3 regions of the Halomonas sp. 3H genome follow, and region 1 is predicted to be linked to each of the others. Evidence: predicted binding sites of a transcription regulator. Region 1 holds the regulator's gene; each other region holds the start of a gene.

Region 1 (4,314 bases):
TGCTCGAGGCTTTTCCGGCGACAGGTCTACCCCTTCTTCGACCTGTCCCCGGCGCCTCTCGCTCAGTGCAACGGTGCAAGGGTTGACGGTCCCTCGGGATTGGCCGTCAATAGCGCAGGCCACCGCCTAGGCGGTGGCCTGCGTCTTTCTTCTCGAGGACCCGCCATGCTCGACGCCTTCACGGCCCTGACCCGCGGCACCCGCCTGGTCTACACCCGCGGCCTGCGCCGCTATGTCTTCCTGCCCATCACCGTCAACCTGCTGGTCTACGGCACCATGCTGCGCTATGTGCTGGCCAACTTCGGCGGCTGGCTCGAGGGCTGGATGGCAATGGTTCCCGGCTGGCTCGCCTGGCTCGAATGGCTGATCTGGCCGCTGTTCGTGGTCAGCCTGGTGGTGATCATCTTCTTTACCTTCACCCTGGTGACCCACCTGATCGCTGCGCCCTTCTACGGCTTCCTGGCGGCCAAGGTGGAGGTGGTGGCCACCGGCCGGCCGCCGCTGGACGACCGCGGCCTGCTGAAGACTGGCGTGGATGCCCTGGGCCGGGAGCTGGTCAAGCTGGGCTATATCCTGCCGCGCATGGCGCTGCTGTTGGTGGTGAGCTGGATTCCCGTGCTGAACGTGCTGGCCCCGCTGCTGTGGCTGGCCTTCTCGGCCTGGGTGATGGCGATCACCTACCTGGACTACCCCATGGACAACAACAAGGTGAGCTTCGCCGACATGCGCCGGCGGCTGTCGTCCCGCTGGTGGCCCACCCTCACCTACGGCGGCTGGGTGACCCTGATCACCTGGGTGCCGCTGGCCAACCTCTTCCTGCTGCCCGGCGCCGTGGCCGGGGCGGTGCTGATGTGGGAACGCCACTATCGCGGCCTGGTGCCGGCCCGGTCGCCCTCGCCGGGCAGCCCCGGGACGTGATCCGGCAGCCTCAGGCGTGGACGCTGCGCGGGGACTCGCTCGGCGTCGACAGCCGCTCGGCGGGGAAGAGGCAGCGGAACAGCGCGCCCTGGCCGGGCCGGGACTCGATCTCCAGGCGGGCGTCGTGGCGCAGCAGCACGTGCTTGACGATGGCCAGCCCCAGGCCGGTGCCGCCGGTGGCGGTGCTGCGCCCCTTGTCGACCCGGTAGAAGCGCTCGGTCAGGCGCGGGATATGCACCGGGTCGATGCCCTCGCCGTCGTCCTCCACCTCCAGGCAGGCGCCCTCCGGATGCGGCCGCCAGCGCAGCACGATGCGGCTGCCCGGCGGGGTGTAGCGCACCGCGTTGAAGGCCAGGTTGGAGATTGCGCTGCGGATCTCCTGCTCGCTGCCCATCAGGGACGCGGCCTCCTCCCGCTCCACGGTGACCGTCTGGCGCCCGCCGGAGAGCGCCTCGGCGTCGCGGCGGACGCTGTCGAGCAGCTCGTCCATGGCCAGGGGGGCGTGGTCCTCGCCACCCCGGTCGGTCTCCAGCCGCGACAGCAGCAGCAGGTCCTCGACCAGGTTCTGCATGCGATGGGCCTGCTGCTGCATCTGCCCGAGGCCGCGGGCAAACCGGGGCGGCAGCTGGTCGGCATGGTCGGCGTAGGTCTCGAGATAGCCCGCCAGCACGGTCAGCGGCGTGCGCAGCTCGTGAGAGACGTTGGCCACGAAGTCGCGGCGCATCTGCTCCAGGCGGTGCAGGCGGGTGATGTCCCGGGCCATCAGCAGCCGCTCGTCGTCGCCGTAGAGGGTGATCTGGAACTGCAGGATCATGCGCTCGTCGATGGGCGAGGGCAGGGTGAGGGGCTCGCGGTAGTCCCGGGCGTGGAAGTAGTCGATGAAGCGCGGGTCGCGCACCAGGTTGGTGATGTGGTGGCCCCGGTCATGGCTTGCCTTGAGGCCGAGCATGCGTTCGGCGGCGCTGTTCCACCACTCCATGTCGCCGTGGCGGTCGAGCATCACCACGCTGTCGCGCATCGCCTCGGAGGACTCCTGGATGCGCCGCAGGGTGCCGAGGAGCCGGCCCTGGGTGATGCGCTGGCCCTTCTGGTAGCGGTAGAGCCGGTCGAGGAGGTCCCCCCACAGGCCGCTGGCGGCGGGCGGCTCCGCCTGAGGATTGAGGGTCAGCCAGCGGTGCAGGGCGCGCAGCTGGTAGAGGTGGAAGGCGAGGCAGGCGGCAAGCCCCGCGGCCAGGCCGGCGGCCGGAGCCGAGAGCAGCCAGCCGGTCGCGAGCCCGAGGCCGGCCAGCAGGACGAGGCGCCACAGTTCCCGCTTCCAGAGGCTCACGTCAGCCCTTGGCGGAGAACCGGTAGCCGGTGCCGCGTACGGTCTGCACCAGGTGCTGGTGGCGGTCGCCCAGCGCCTTGCGCAGCCGGCGGATATGCACGTCCACGGTTCGCTCCTCCACATAGACATTGCCGCCCCACACCTGGTCGAGCAGCTGGCTGCGGGTGTAGGCCCGCTCCTGATGGGTCATGAAGAACTGCAGCAGGCGATACTCGGTGGGACCCATCTCCACGGCGCGGCCGTCGGCGCTGACCCGATGGCTGACCGGGTCGAGCAGCAGCCCCTCGACCTCCACCGGGTCCTCGACCCCGCGCGGGGTGGTCCGTCGCAGCACGGCCTTGAGGCGGGCCACCAGCTCGCGGGGCGAGAAGGGCTTGGTGATGTAGTCGTCGGCCCCGGCCTCCAGCCCCTGGATCTTGTTGTCCTCCTCGCCCTTGGCGGTGAGCATGATGATCGGCAGCTCGGCGGTGGTTTCCTCGCGCTTGAGCCGGCGGGCCAGCTCGATGCCGCTGGTGCCGGGCATCATCCAGTCCAGCAGCACCAGGTCGGGCTGGTGGTCCACCACCATGGCGTGGGCGGTCTGGGCGTTGTCCGCCTCGAGGACGTGATAGTCGGCCATCTCCAGCGCCACCGCGATCATCTCGCGGATCGGCGCCTCATCATCGACGATCAGAACGGTCTTGGCGGTCATCCGGAAGCCTCGTGTACTGTGACGGGTCGATGACGATCACACCATGCCAGTATGACACTGGCATGACAGTCCCGCCCGCCCGGTCACGGGCCCGCGGCCGGCCACAGGCTCAGGGCGATCCCGGCGAACACCAGCAGGCCCGACCAGTGGTTGTTGAGGAAGGCCTGGAAGCAGCGGTCCCGGTCGCGGTCACGTATCAGGACCTGCTGGTGCACGAAGGTGGCGGCCATGGCCGCCAGGCCCAGCCAGAAGAAGCCGCCGAACCCCAGGCGCAGCCCCGCCCAGGCCAGCAGCAGCAGTGTCAGGCCCTGCAGCAGACCGATCATCAGCCGGTCTGCGCGGCCGAACAGCACCGCGGTGGACTTGATGCCGATCTTGAGGTCGTCGTCGCGGTCGACCATGGCGTACTCGGTGTCGTAGGCCACCGTCCAGGCCACGTTGGCGGCGAACAGCAGCCAGGCCTCGAAGGGCAGATGGCCCAGCACCGCGCCGAAGGCCATGGGGATCGCCCAGGAGAAGGCGGCCCCCAGGAAGAGCTGCGGCAGGTGGGTATAGCGCTTCATGAAGGGGTAGATGAAGGCCAGCGCCACGCCCACCAGCGAGAGCATCACCGTGAACAGGTTGGTGAACCAGACCAGCACGAAGGCGGCCATCACCAGGATCAGGAACAGCGCCTGGGCCTCGCCCTCGCTGATGCGACCGGTGGCCAGGGGGCGCAGCCGGGTGCGCTTGACGTGGCCGTCGAAGTGGCGGTCGGCGTAGTCGTTGACCACGCAGCCGGCGGCTCGCATCAGGTAGACCCCGGCGATGAAGATCAGCAGCACGTCGCGGCCGGGCAGGCCCTCGGCGGCCACCCATAGCGCCCAGAGGGTGGGCCACATCAGCAGCCAGGTGCCGATGGGGCGGTTCAGGCGCATCAGCTGCAGGAAGTCGGGCACCCGGGCGAGTCCCTTGGGGTGCATCAGGGAACGGTCCATCTCTACCTCGTGAATATTTTCTTTATTGGCAGACGGTGTTAAGGGGCGGGGCTGTTCCGGCGACAAGCCTGCGAGGAGGCGCTGTGAATACCTCCCTGTACGCTACCGACGCCATCCCTGGCGTAGGACCTCCTCTTCGGCTTGTCCCCGGCGCCCCTCACCGTCGGCATCGGAGACTGGCCCAGAGCCTAGCGCGAAGGGAGGGCGAGGTCATCCGCCATGGCGTCCAGGAACCACTCCTGCACCAGTACCCGGAAGCCGCCGTGGCGGAACACCGAACGCCGGCCCCAGGGCCCGCGGCCTGCATGGAAGCCGGCGGGGGACGAGGTCACCTCGATCTCGCCGCGCTCCAGGTCCGGCTGGCGGAACAGCCAGCTGCCCAGCGAGCGCTCGCCCAGGCG
Region 2 (4,314 bases), 430 kb from region 1:
CGGCTCAACTTCGGTACCACGGCCACCCAGCTCGACGCGGCGCTGGCGCGGCTGGATCGCGTGCTGGCGGGCTGAACGGCGCAGGGGCCGCCGGCGGGCGGCCCTTTCCGAAGTGCCGGCGGATGCCCCGGGCGATCCGCCGCTGACCGCTCAGTAGAGCAGGGCGAACAGCTTGCGGCGGTAGGCGACGGTCAGCGGATGGTCCGCCCCCAGGGCGTCGAAGACCCGCAGCAGGGTCTTGCGTGCGGCATCGTCATTCCAGGCGCGGTCCTGCTTCATCAGGGCCAGCAGGCCCTCCAGGCCCGCCTCGTAGTCGCCGTCGGCGACCCGGCGCAGGGCGCGCTGGTAGCGGGCCTCGCTGTCGTCCCGGCCCTCCAGGGCGGCGATGGCCTCGGCGGAAGGGGCCTCCTCGCCGAACTCGATGCTGGCGCGCACGCCCCGGGCCGGGGCGGCGTCTCGCTCCTCCGGCGGCAGGTTGTCGAGCAGGGCGCGGGCATCCTCCCCCTGGCCCAGGGCAACCAGGCTGCGGGCCAGCTCCACCTGGTAGGGATAGTGCTGGGGGTGCTGCTGCACCAGCTGTTCGTAGAGGCTGCGCGCGCTGGCGGCGTCGCCAGCCGCCAGCGCCTCGGCGGCTTGCTCCTCGGGGCTGGCCGGGGCGTCCTCCGGGGCCGGGAAGTAGCGCCCGAGCCATTCGCGAATCTGCTTCTCGGGCAGGGCGCCCTGGAAGTGGTCGACCAGCCCGCCCTGGCTCACCAGCTTGACGTCGGGCACCGAGCGGACCCCCAGCTGGGCGGCGATCTCCTGATTCTCGTCGATGTTGAGCTTGGCGAGGATGAAGGCCCCGCGATACTCCCGGGCCAGCTTCTCGAGCACCGGCATCAGGTTCTTGCAGGGTTCGCACCAGGGAGCCCAGCAGTCGAGCAGCACCGGCACCTGCATGGAGAGCTCGAGCACCTGCTGGATATTGCCCTGGTCGACGTCGATGATCACCTCGGCCTCCTGGCCGGCGGGTGCCGTGGCGGTCGAGTCGCCGGCAGGGGGATCGGTGGCGAGCGGCTCGCCGGTACGCGGGTCGACGATGGACATGGTGTGGGGTCCCGGGTCAGAGTGAATTCCCTCACAAGATGCGGGTGGTCAGGCGGCGATTCAAGGGGAGGCGCACCGGCGATGAGACGAATCCTTCGGCTGCTGGCCGGGATGGTCGTGACACTGGCCCTGCTGCTGGCCGGGCCGCTGTGGATGCTGGCCACCGAGGCCGAGGGGGAGGGGCGGCACTGGGCCTCGGCCAGCCGCGAGCCGGCGGGGCTGGCGCCTGCGCCGGAGGCGGCGCCCGGCGCGGTGGTGCAGCTCTACGCCGCGCGCACCTGGGGCTGGCGGGGTGCCTTCGGGGTGCATACCTGGATCGCCACCCGGGAGGCGGGCGCCGAGGCCTGGCGGATGCACCACGTGCTCAGCTGGCGCCGTCCCGCCCTGGTGTCCGAGGCGACCCGGGTGCCGGATCGCGCCTGGTACGGCAACCCGCCGGCCCTGCTGGCCGATTACCGGGGCGAGGCGGCCGAGCGGCTGATTCCCGAGATCGAAGCCGCGGTGGCCGCCTATCCGGCCCCGGCGGCCTATCGGGCCTGGCCCGGCCCCAACAGCAACACCTTCACCGCCTGGGTGGTGCGCGAGGTCGAGGGGCTCGATGCGGTGCTGCCGGTCACCGCGGTGGGCAAGGACTACCTGTTCGAGGGCCTGCTGGCCGCGGCGCCTGGCGGGCGGGGCCTGACGGTATCGGCCGGCGGCGTGCTGGGCCTGACACTGGGCCGGGACGAGGGCCTCGAGGTCAACCTGCTGGGGCTGTCGCTGGGCCTCGACCTGCGCCGCCCGGCACTCAAGCTGCCCGGCGTCGGCCGGCTGGGCATGGCCCCCACCATCAAGGGGGGAGGGGGCAGCAGCGGGGACCGCTGAGTCTGAATCGAGAGGGATCCGGTGACCTTCCCGGGGTTGTGAGAAGAGCCGAGCCCGAAGAGCTACCGGAGGGGGGCGCATCAATCGTAGGCATGAAAAAGGCCAGCCCCTTTCGGTGCTGGCCTTTCTCGATATTTGGTAGCGGGGACCGGATTTGAACCGATGACCTTCGGGTTATGAGCCCGACGAGCTACCAGACTGCTCCACCCCGCATCAACGTGAGGCGTATTCTACAGGGATTACCCCTTTAGTCAAGGGTGCAGGTTCAAACGCTCGTCCCGCCTGCACTCTGTGGTCCATACTGCGCGAAGTTGTCATCTGGTTGGCAACTTCATCGAGAATAATTCCGGTGCCGGCCCGACCCGGCCGGCCCGTTCAGCGTCATGACTATAGGGAGGTAACAATGGCCAACAACGCAACCGTTGCTTGGGTAACCGGTGGAACCGGCGGTATCGGCAGCGCGATCTGTCGCGCCCTGGCCGACGAGGGCTACCAGGTGGTGGCCGGCTACCACAACCCGGAGAAGGCCAAGACCTGGCTGGAGGCCCAGAAGTCGGATGGCTACACCAACATCGATATCGCCGGGGTGGACCTGGTGGACTTCGATGCCTGCGTCAACGGGGTCAAGGAGATCGAGGAGAAGCATGGCCCGGTCGGTGTGCTGGTCAACTGCGCCGGCATCACCCGCGACGGCACCATGAAGAAGATGACCCCGGAGCAGTGGCACGAGGTCATCGACACCAACCTCAACAGCGTCTTCAACACCTGCCGCAGCGTGCTCGACTCCATGCTCGAGCAGCAGTACGGCCGCATCATCAACATCTCCTCGATCAACGGTCGCAAGGGCCAGTTCGGCCAGGTCAACTACTCGGCCGCCAAGGCCGGCATGCACGGCCTGACCATGGCGCTGGCCCAGGAGACGGCCACCAAGGGCATCACCGTGAACACCGTGTCGCCGGGCTACATCGCCACCGACATGATCATGAAGATCCCCGAGAAGGTGCGCGAGTCGATCCGCGAGACCATCCCGGTCAAGCGCTACGGCAAGCCCGAGGAGATCGGTCGCCTGGTGGCCTACCTGGCCCACCAGGAGTCCGGCTTCATCACCGGTGCCAATATCGACATCAACGGCGGGCAGTTCATGGGCTGATCGCCCTCCCTGTCATGACGCCCCCGCGGCCGAGGCGGTCGCAGGGCGTGGCAAGAGAAAGCGCGAGGCAATCCCTCGCGCTTTCGCGTTCTCGGCAGACGGGCGGGGTCAGGGGGGCGGGAGCCGGGTCAGGTGCTCGAGCAGGCGATCGAGTTCGCCCACCTCGTGGGCCCACAGCTCGGGGGAGACGGGGCCGGTGGCCAGCAGTTCGCGCAGCACGCCGCGGACCTCCTCGGCCCGCGAGAGCTCGCGGCCGAGGTTCTCGTTGAGGCGCTCGACCTGGATCGCCAGCCGCAGCGGGTCGTCCCGGTGGCTGACGCGTCCCACCGCCAGCAGCGAGAGGTGCACCCGGACCCTGGCCAGCCGCTCGGCCACCTCCGAGGGGCTGGAAGGCTCGTGACGTGCCGCGTTGCGGCGCGCATGGGCGCCGCGCATGTCCTCGGCGAGTGACAGACCTTCCGGCAGCCCGACGTCGCGGCTGGCCTCGCCGGCCAGGCTGTCGGCGTCGGCCGCCAGGTGCTCGGCCAGCAGCGGCTGGACCGCGCGCCAGCCCTCCACCTCGTCGATCACCGCCAGGCGTTCGAGGCGTTCGCGTCGGGCGCGTACGATGCCCGACCAGCGCCGGCGCATGCCCTCGGTGCGCCGCCCCGTGGGCAGTGGCTCGAGGGCGGCGGCGTCACGGATCGCCGCGTCGAGCACGGCCTGGTCGTCGCTGCTGGCGGGGTGCCAGGCGTCGAGGCGATCGATCAGGGCCTGCATCGCCTCCAGGCGCTCCCGGGCCCGCTGGGCGCGGTCGTCGCGCTCCGCCTCCCGGGAGGCGAAGATCTGGTCGCAGAGGCCGCGGAACTCCCGCCACAGCGCCTGCTCCTCGCCCTTGGGGGCCCGGCCCAGCTCGCGCCAGCGACGCTGCAGGGTCTTGGCCTGCTCGGCGCGACGAGCGGCGGGCAGCGGCTGCTCGAGCAGGCCCCGTGCCTCGTCGATCAGCTCGCGCTTGGCGGTGGCGATGGCATGGGCTCGCTGGTCGATCAGCGCCTGAAGCTCATGGCGGATGCGGCCGAAGCGCCGCCCGATGGCCTCTGCCTGGTCGCGGGGCACGGGAGAGGCGTGGCGCCACTGCTCGCGAGCCTTGTCGCGGATGTGACGCAGGGCGTCCGGGTCGGCCTCCTCGGCGGGCTGGGCCAGCAGGGTCTCGAGCTGCTCGCAGAGCGTCTCGC
Region 3 (4,314 bases), 1.5 Mb from region 1:
TTCATCAGGGTCCCGCCGATGCCGCCGGCGCCGACGATCCCCACCACCGCCGAGGCGCGTAGGTTGCTGTCCAGCTGGTACATGGAAAGCCCCACCTGGCGCGGCAGGATCTGCGGGAAGACCGCGTAGAACAGCGTCGCCAGGTAGCCGGCGCCGGTGGCGCGCATCGCTTCCACCTGGCCCCAGTCGATCTCCTCGATCTCCTCGGCGAGCAGCTTGCCGACGAAGCCGATGGAGTAGACGGTCAGGGTGAGGATGCCCGCCAGGGGGCCGAAGCCCACCGCGGCGACGAAGAGGATGGCGACGATCACCGGGTGGAAGCTGCGCGAGACGATGATCACCGCGCGCCCGACCAGGTAGACCGGCCGGGGCACGATGTTCTTCGCCGCCATCACCGCGAAGGGGATCGACAGCAGCACCCCGAGCAGGGTCGCCAGGATGGCGATCTGGAAGCTCTCCTTGAAGCCGGTCAGCAGCAGGTCGGCCCGCTGGAAGCTGGGCGGGAAGCCGCCGCCGAAGATGCGCGCGGCCCGGGGCAGCCCCTCGCCGATGCGCTCCCAGTTGAAGGGCAGGGTGCCGAACGCCCACACCAGGTAGCCCACCAGCAGCAGCCAGGCGCCGTAGCGCAGCCAGGGATTGGCGATGAAGGGCGGCTTGCGCCAGGCCCTGGGGGCGGCGGCTCCGCGCTCAGGTCGCGTCATGGGGCAGGCCTCGATCGCGCTGGGCAGGGGGCGGGGTGGCCGGCGCCACGGGCTCCTCCTCGGGCGACTCGATGCCGCCGTAGATGGCGTCCAGGGCATCCCGGGTGAAGTCATCAGGGGCGCCGTCGAAGATCATCTTGCCGTGGCGCAGGCCGACGATCCGCTCGGTGTAGGTCCTGGCCTGGGCCACGTTGTGGATGTTGATCAGCACCGGCAGCGACAGCTCGCTGGCCAGGCTCTGCAGCAGGATCATGATCTGCTCGGAGGTGCGCGGATCCAGGGAGGCGGTGGGCTCGTCGGCGAGGAGTACCTCCGGCTCCTGCATCAGTGCCCGCACCACCCCGACGCGCTGGCGCTCGCCCCCGGAGAGGGCGTCGGCGCGCTTGTTGGCATAGTGGGCGATGCCGACCCGCTCCATCAGCGAGAAGGCCCTCTCGATGTCCTCGCGGGGGTAGCGACGCGAGATCGCCTGGTAGAGGTTCACGTAGCCGAGCCGGCCGGCCAGGACGTTCTCCATCACCGTGAGGCGATCGATCAGGTTGAAGCCCTGGAAGACCATGCCGATCTTGCGGCGGGCGCGGCGCAGTGCCGCCCCCTTGAGCGCCACCAGTTCGGTGCCGTTGAGCCGGATCGATCCCGAGGTGGGCTCCACCAGGCGGTTGATACAGCGCAGCATGGTGCTCTTGCCGGCCCCGGACGCGCCGACGATCGAGACCACGCTGCTGCCCTCCACCGTCAGGTCGAGCTCCTTGAGGACCGGCTCGTCACGGCCGTAGCGCTTCACCAGCTTCGAGATTTCCAGCATGCATCCCCCTCGCGGATCGGGTTGGCGGGCGGTGCGCCCCCGGCTGGCCGGGGGCGCCGGGCCTCACTCCAGGTTCTCGCGGGTATAGCGGACGTCGTTGGCCGCCTGGATGGTGCGGATGACCTGCCAGTGCTCCTGGTAGTTGATCGGGACGAACTTCTCGACCCCCTCGAACTCGTCGCCGAGCGCGGTGCCGACGAAGTCGAAGCTGAAGAAGGCTTCCTTGATCTTCTCGACCAGCTCGGGGTGCAGGTTGTGGGCGTGGGTGTAGGAGGTGGTGGGGAAGGCGTCGGTCTCGTAGATGATCTTGACGTCCTCCTCGTCGTAGAGGCCGCGGGCTGCCATGCGCTCGACCACCTCGGAGGCCACCGGGGCCGCGTCATAGTCGCGGGCCACCACGCCTAGCATCGACTGGTCGTGGCTGCCGGAGTAGACCACCTCGTAGTCCTCGTCGGGGACGATGCCGAGTTCCGGGAAGAGCGCCCGCGGGGCCAGGTTGCCGGAGTTGGAGGTCGGCGAGGTGTGGGCCACCCGCTTGCCCTTGAGATCCTCGATGGCGTCGATCCCCGAGTCGACATGGGTATAGAGCTGCAGGGTGTAGCCGAACTGGCCGTCGTCGGAGCCCATCAGGGCGAAGGGGACGGCGCCGGCCAGGTTCACCGCAAAGGGCGTCGGGCCGGTGGAGAAGCCAGCGATGTGGAGGCGACCGCTGCGCATGGCCTCGACCTGGGCCGAGTTGGACTGCACGGCGAAGAATCGCACGTTGCGCTCGGTCACCTCCTCGAGGTGGTCGATGAACGGCTGCCAGATATCCGAGTAGATGGCCGGGTCCTCCACCGGGGTGTAGGCGAAGATCAGGGTATCGGGGTTGGCCCACTGGGACTCGTCGGCGGGCAGGTCGGCCACCATGTCGCCGTCCTCGTCGCAGAAGAGGGCGTCGAGGTCGCCGCGGGGGCAGTCGGCCAGGGCCGGTGCCGCCACCAGCATCGACAGCGGCAGCAGGGAGGAGGCGGCCAGGGCAGCCAGGGGAAGCCGTCTCGACGCCCTTGTCGGGGCCGCTGCGGAAACGGGGCTTGTCACTACGGGATCGGTCTGCATGGCGTGCCTCTCGCTTGTTGTTGTTGAGACGACAGGGTGATGCGCGAAACTCGACATGCACGGCACGGGAGTGCGTGCATTCGAAAGACGCACTCCAATCTAGGATTTGTGACAAAGCGATGTCAAACACTTTACCCGACCGGTCAGGATGGCCGCTGTGCCCGCCGCCTCACCTCGTACGGCGAGGCGCTGGCCGCCACGGTCATGCCACCGCGATGGGCGCCCTGGCGGGGGTTGTCGCCGACATTGCCGCGGCCGGCAGGGTGGCCAGGTAGTCGGCCAGCCGCCGATGGGCCGGCGGGTCGAGCCGGATGCCGAGCTTGGTGCGCCGCCACAGGATGTCCTCGGCGGTGGTGGCCCACTCCCGGGTGACCAGGTAGTCCACCTCGGCCCGGGTGAGGCCGGCGCCGAACGCCTCGCCGAGCGCCTCGCGGGAACGCTTGCCGTCCAGGAAGGCCAGGCACAGGGAGCCGTAGCTCCTGGCATAGCGCCGGGCCTGCCCTGGCTCGAGGAAGGGATAGGCCGCGAGCAGCTGTTCGGCAAAGGCCTCCTGGCTCTCGATGTCACCGCCCGGCAGCGGTGCCGTGGCGGTCCAGGGGCGCCCCATGGAGGGCAGGTGGGGCGCGAGCTCGGCCAGTGCCGCCTCGGCGAGCTTGCGGTAGGTGGTGATCTTGCCGCCGAACACCGAGAGCAGCGGCGCGCCGCGGGTGTCCAGGTCCAGGGTGTAGTCCCGGGTCATGGCCGAGGGGTCTGCCGATTCGTCGTCGCACAGCGGCCTCACGCCGGCGAAGGTGTGGAGCACGTCGTCCGAGGTGAGCCGGGCCCGGAAATGGTCGTTGACCACGGAGAGCAGGTAGGTGATCTCCTCGTCGCTGGCGGTGACCCGGGCCGGGTCGCCCTCGTAGCGGCGGTCGGTGGTGCCCACCAGGCTGTAGTCCTCCTCCCAGGGCAGCACGAAGACGATGCGGCGATCGGTGTGCTGCAGGATGTAGGCGCGGTCGTCGTGATTCAGGCGGGGCACCACCAGGTGGCTGCCCTGGATCATGCGGATGGCGTAGCGCGAGTCGCGCTCGGCCTGCCGGCGGACGACCTGCTCGACCCAGGGGCCGGCGGCGTTGACCAGTGCCCGGGCGCGACGGATGAAGCGCCGGCCGCTGCCCGCCTCCTCGAGCTCGACCTCCCACTGGCCGTCGACCTCCCGGGCGCCCACGCAGCGGGTCCGTACCAGCATCTCGGCGCCGTGCTCGCGGGCCTGAAGGGCGTTGAGCACCACCAGGCGGGCGTCATCCACCCAGCAGTCGGAGTATTCGAAGCCCCGTGCGATGTCCGGCTTGAGCCCCTGCGAGGCCTCGAGCCTCACGCTCCGGGAGCCCGGTAGCCGGTCGCGGCGCCCCAGGTGGTCATAGAGGAAGAGCCCGGCGCGGATCATCCAGGCCGGGCGCAGGTGGGCGCGGTGGGGCAGGATGAAGCGCAGCGGCCAGATGATGTGGGGCGCCTTGGCCAGCAGCACCTCGCGTTCGCGCAGCGCCTCGCCGACCAGGCGGAACTCGCGGTGCTCCAGGTAGCGCAGCCCGCCGTGGATCAGCTTGCTGCTGGCCGAGGAGGTGGCGCTCGCCAGGTCGCCCTGCTCGCAGAGCCCCACCGAGAGGCCCCGGCCCGCGGCATCGTTGGCGATGCCCGCGCCGTTGATGCCGCCGCCGATGACGAAGA

Evidence for each region. Region 1 encodes PhoB, which activates phosphate uptake and scavenging genes when phosphate is short. Its sites were predicted from a motif close to TGTCATANNNNTGTCANA; they were not measured.
Region 2: phbB (acetoacetyl-CoA reductase) is a predicted target of PhoB. The motif match lies at 2,263-2,280, and genes of this name have one in related genera.
Region 3: phnD (phosphate/phosphite/phosphonate ABC transporter substrate-binding protein) is a predicted target of PhoB. The motif match lies at 2,712-2,729, and genes of this name have one in related genera.

What each region holds. Positions count from the first base shown of each region.
Region 1 covers NZ_CP100360.1:3,844,776-3,849,089, reverse strand. Annotated here, with positions in the region: gene cysZ (sulfate transporter CysZ) at 166-918, shown strand; gene phoR (phosphate regulon sensor histidine kinase PhoR) at 929-2,245, opposite strand; gene phoB (phosphate regulon transcriptional regulator PhoB) at 2,247-2,936, opposite strand; gene ubiA (4-hydroxybenzoate octaprenyltransferase) at 3,020-3,913, opposite strand; gene NFC98_RS17685 (chorismate lyase) at 4,102-4,314, opposite strand, start outside.
Region 2 covers NZ_CP100360.1:369,304-373,617, forward strand. Annotated here, with positions in the region: gene NFC98_RS01870 (MalY/PatB family protein) at 1-75, shown strand, start outside; gene NFC98_RS01875 (tetratricopeptide repeat protein) at 151-1,086, opposite strand; gene NFC98_RS01880 (DUF3750 domain-containing protein) at 1,168-1,950, shown strand; tRNA gene NFC98_RS01885 (tRNA-Met) at 2,087-2,163, opposite strand; gene phbB (acetoacetyl-CoA reductase) at 2,354-3,100, shown strand; gene NFC98_RS01895 (DUF349 domain-containing protein) at 3,209-4,314, opposite strand, start outside.
Region 3 covers NZ_CP100360.1:1,469,601-1,473,914, forward strand. Annotated here, with positions in the region: gene phnE (phosphonate ABC transporter, permease protein PhnE) at 1-701, opposite strand, end outside; gene phnC (phosphonate ABC transporter ATP-binding protein) at 688-1,506, opposite strand; gene phnD (phosphate/phosphite/phosphonate ABC transporter substrate-binding protein) at 1,570-2,493, opposite strand; gene glpD (glycerol-3-phosphate dehydrogenase) at 2,807-4,314, opposite strand, start outside.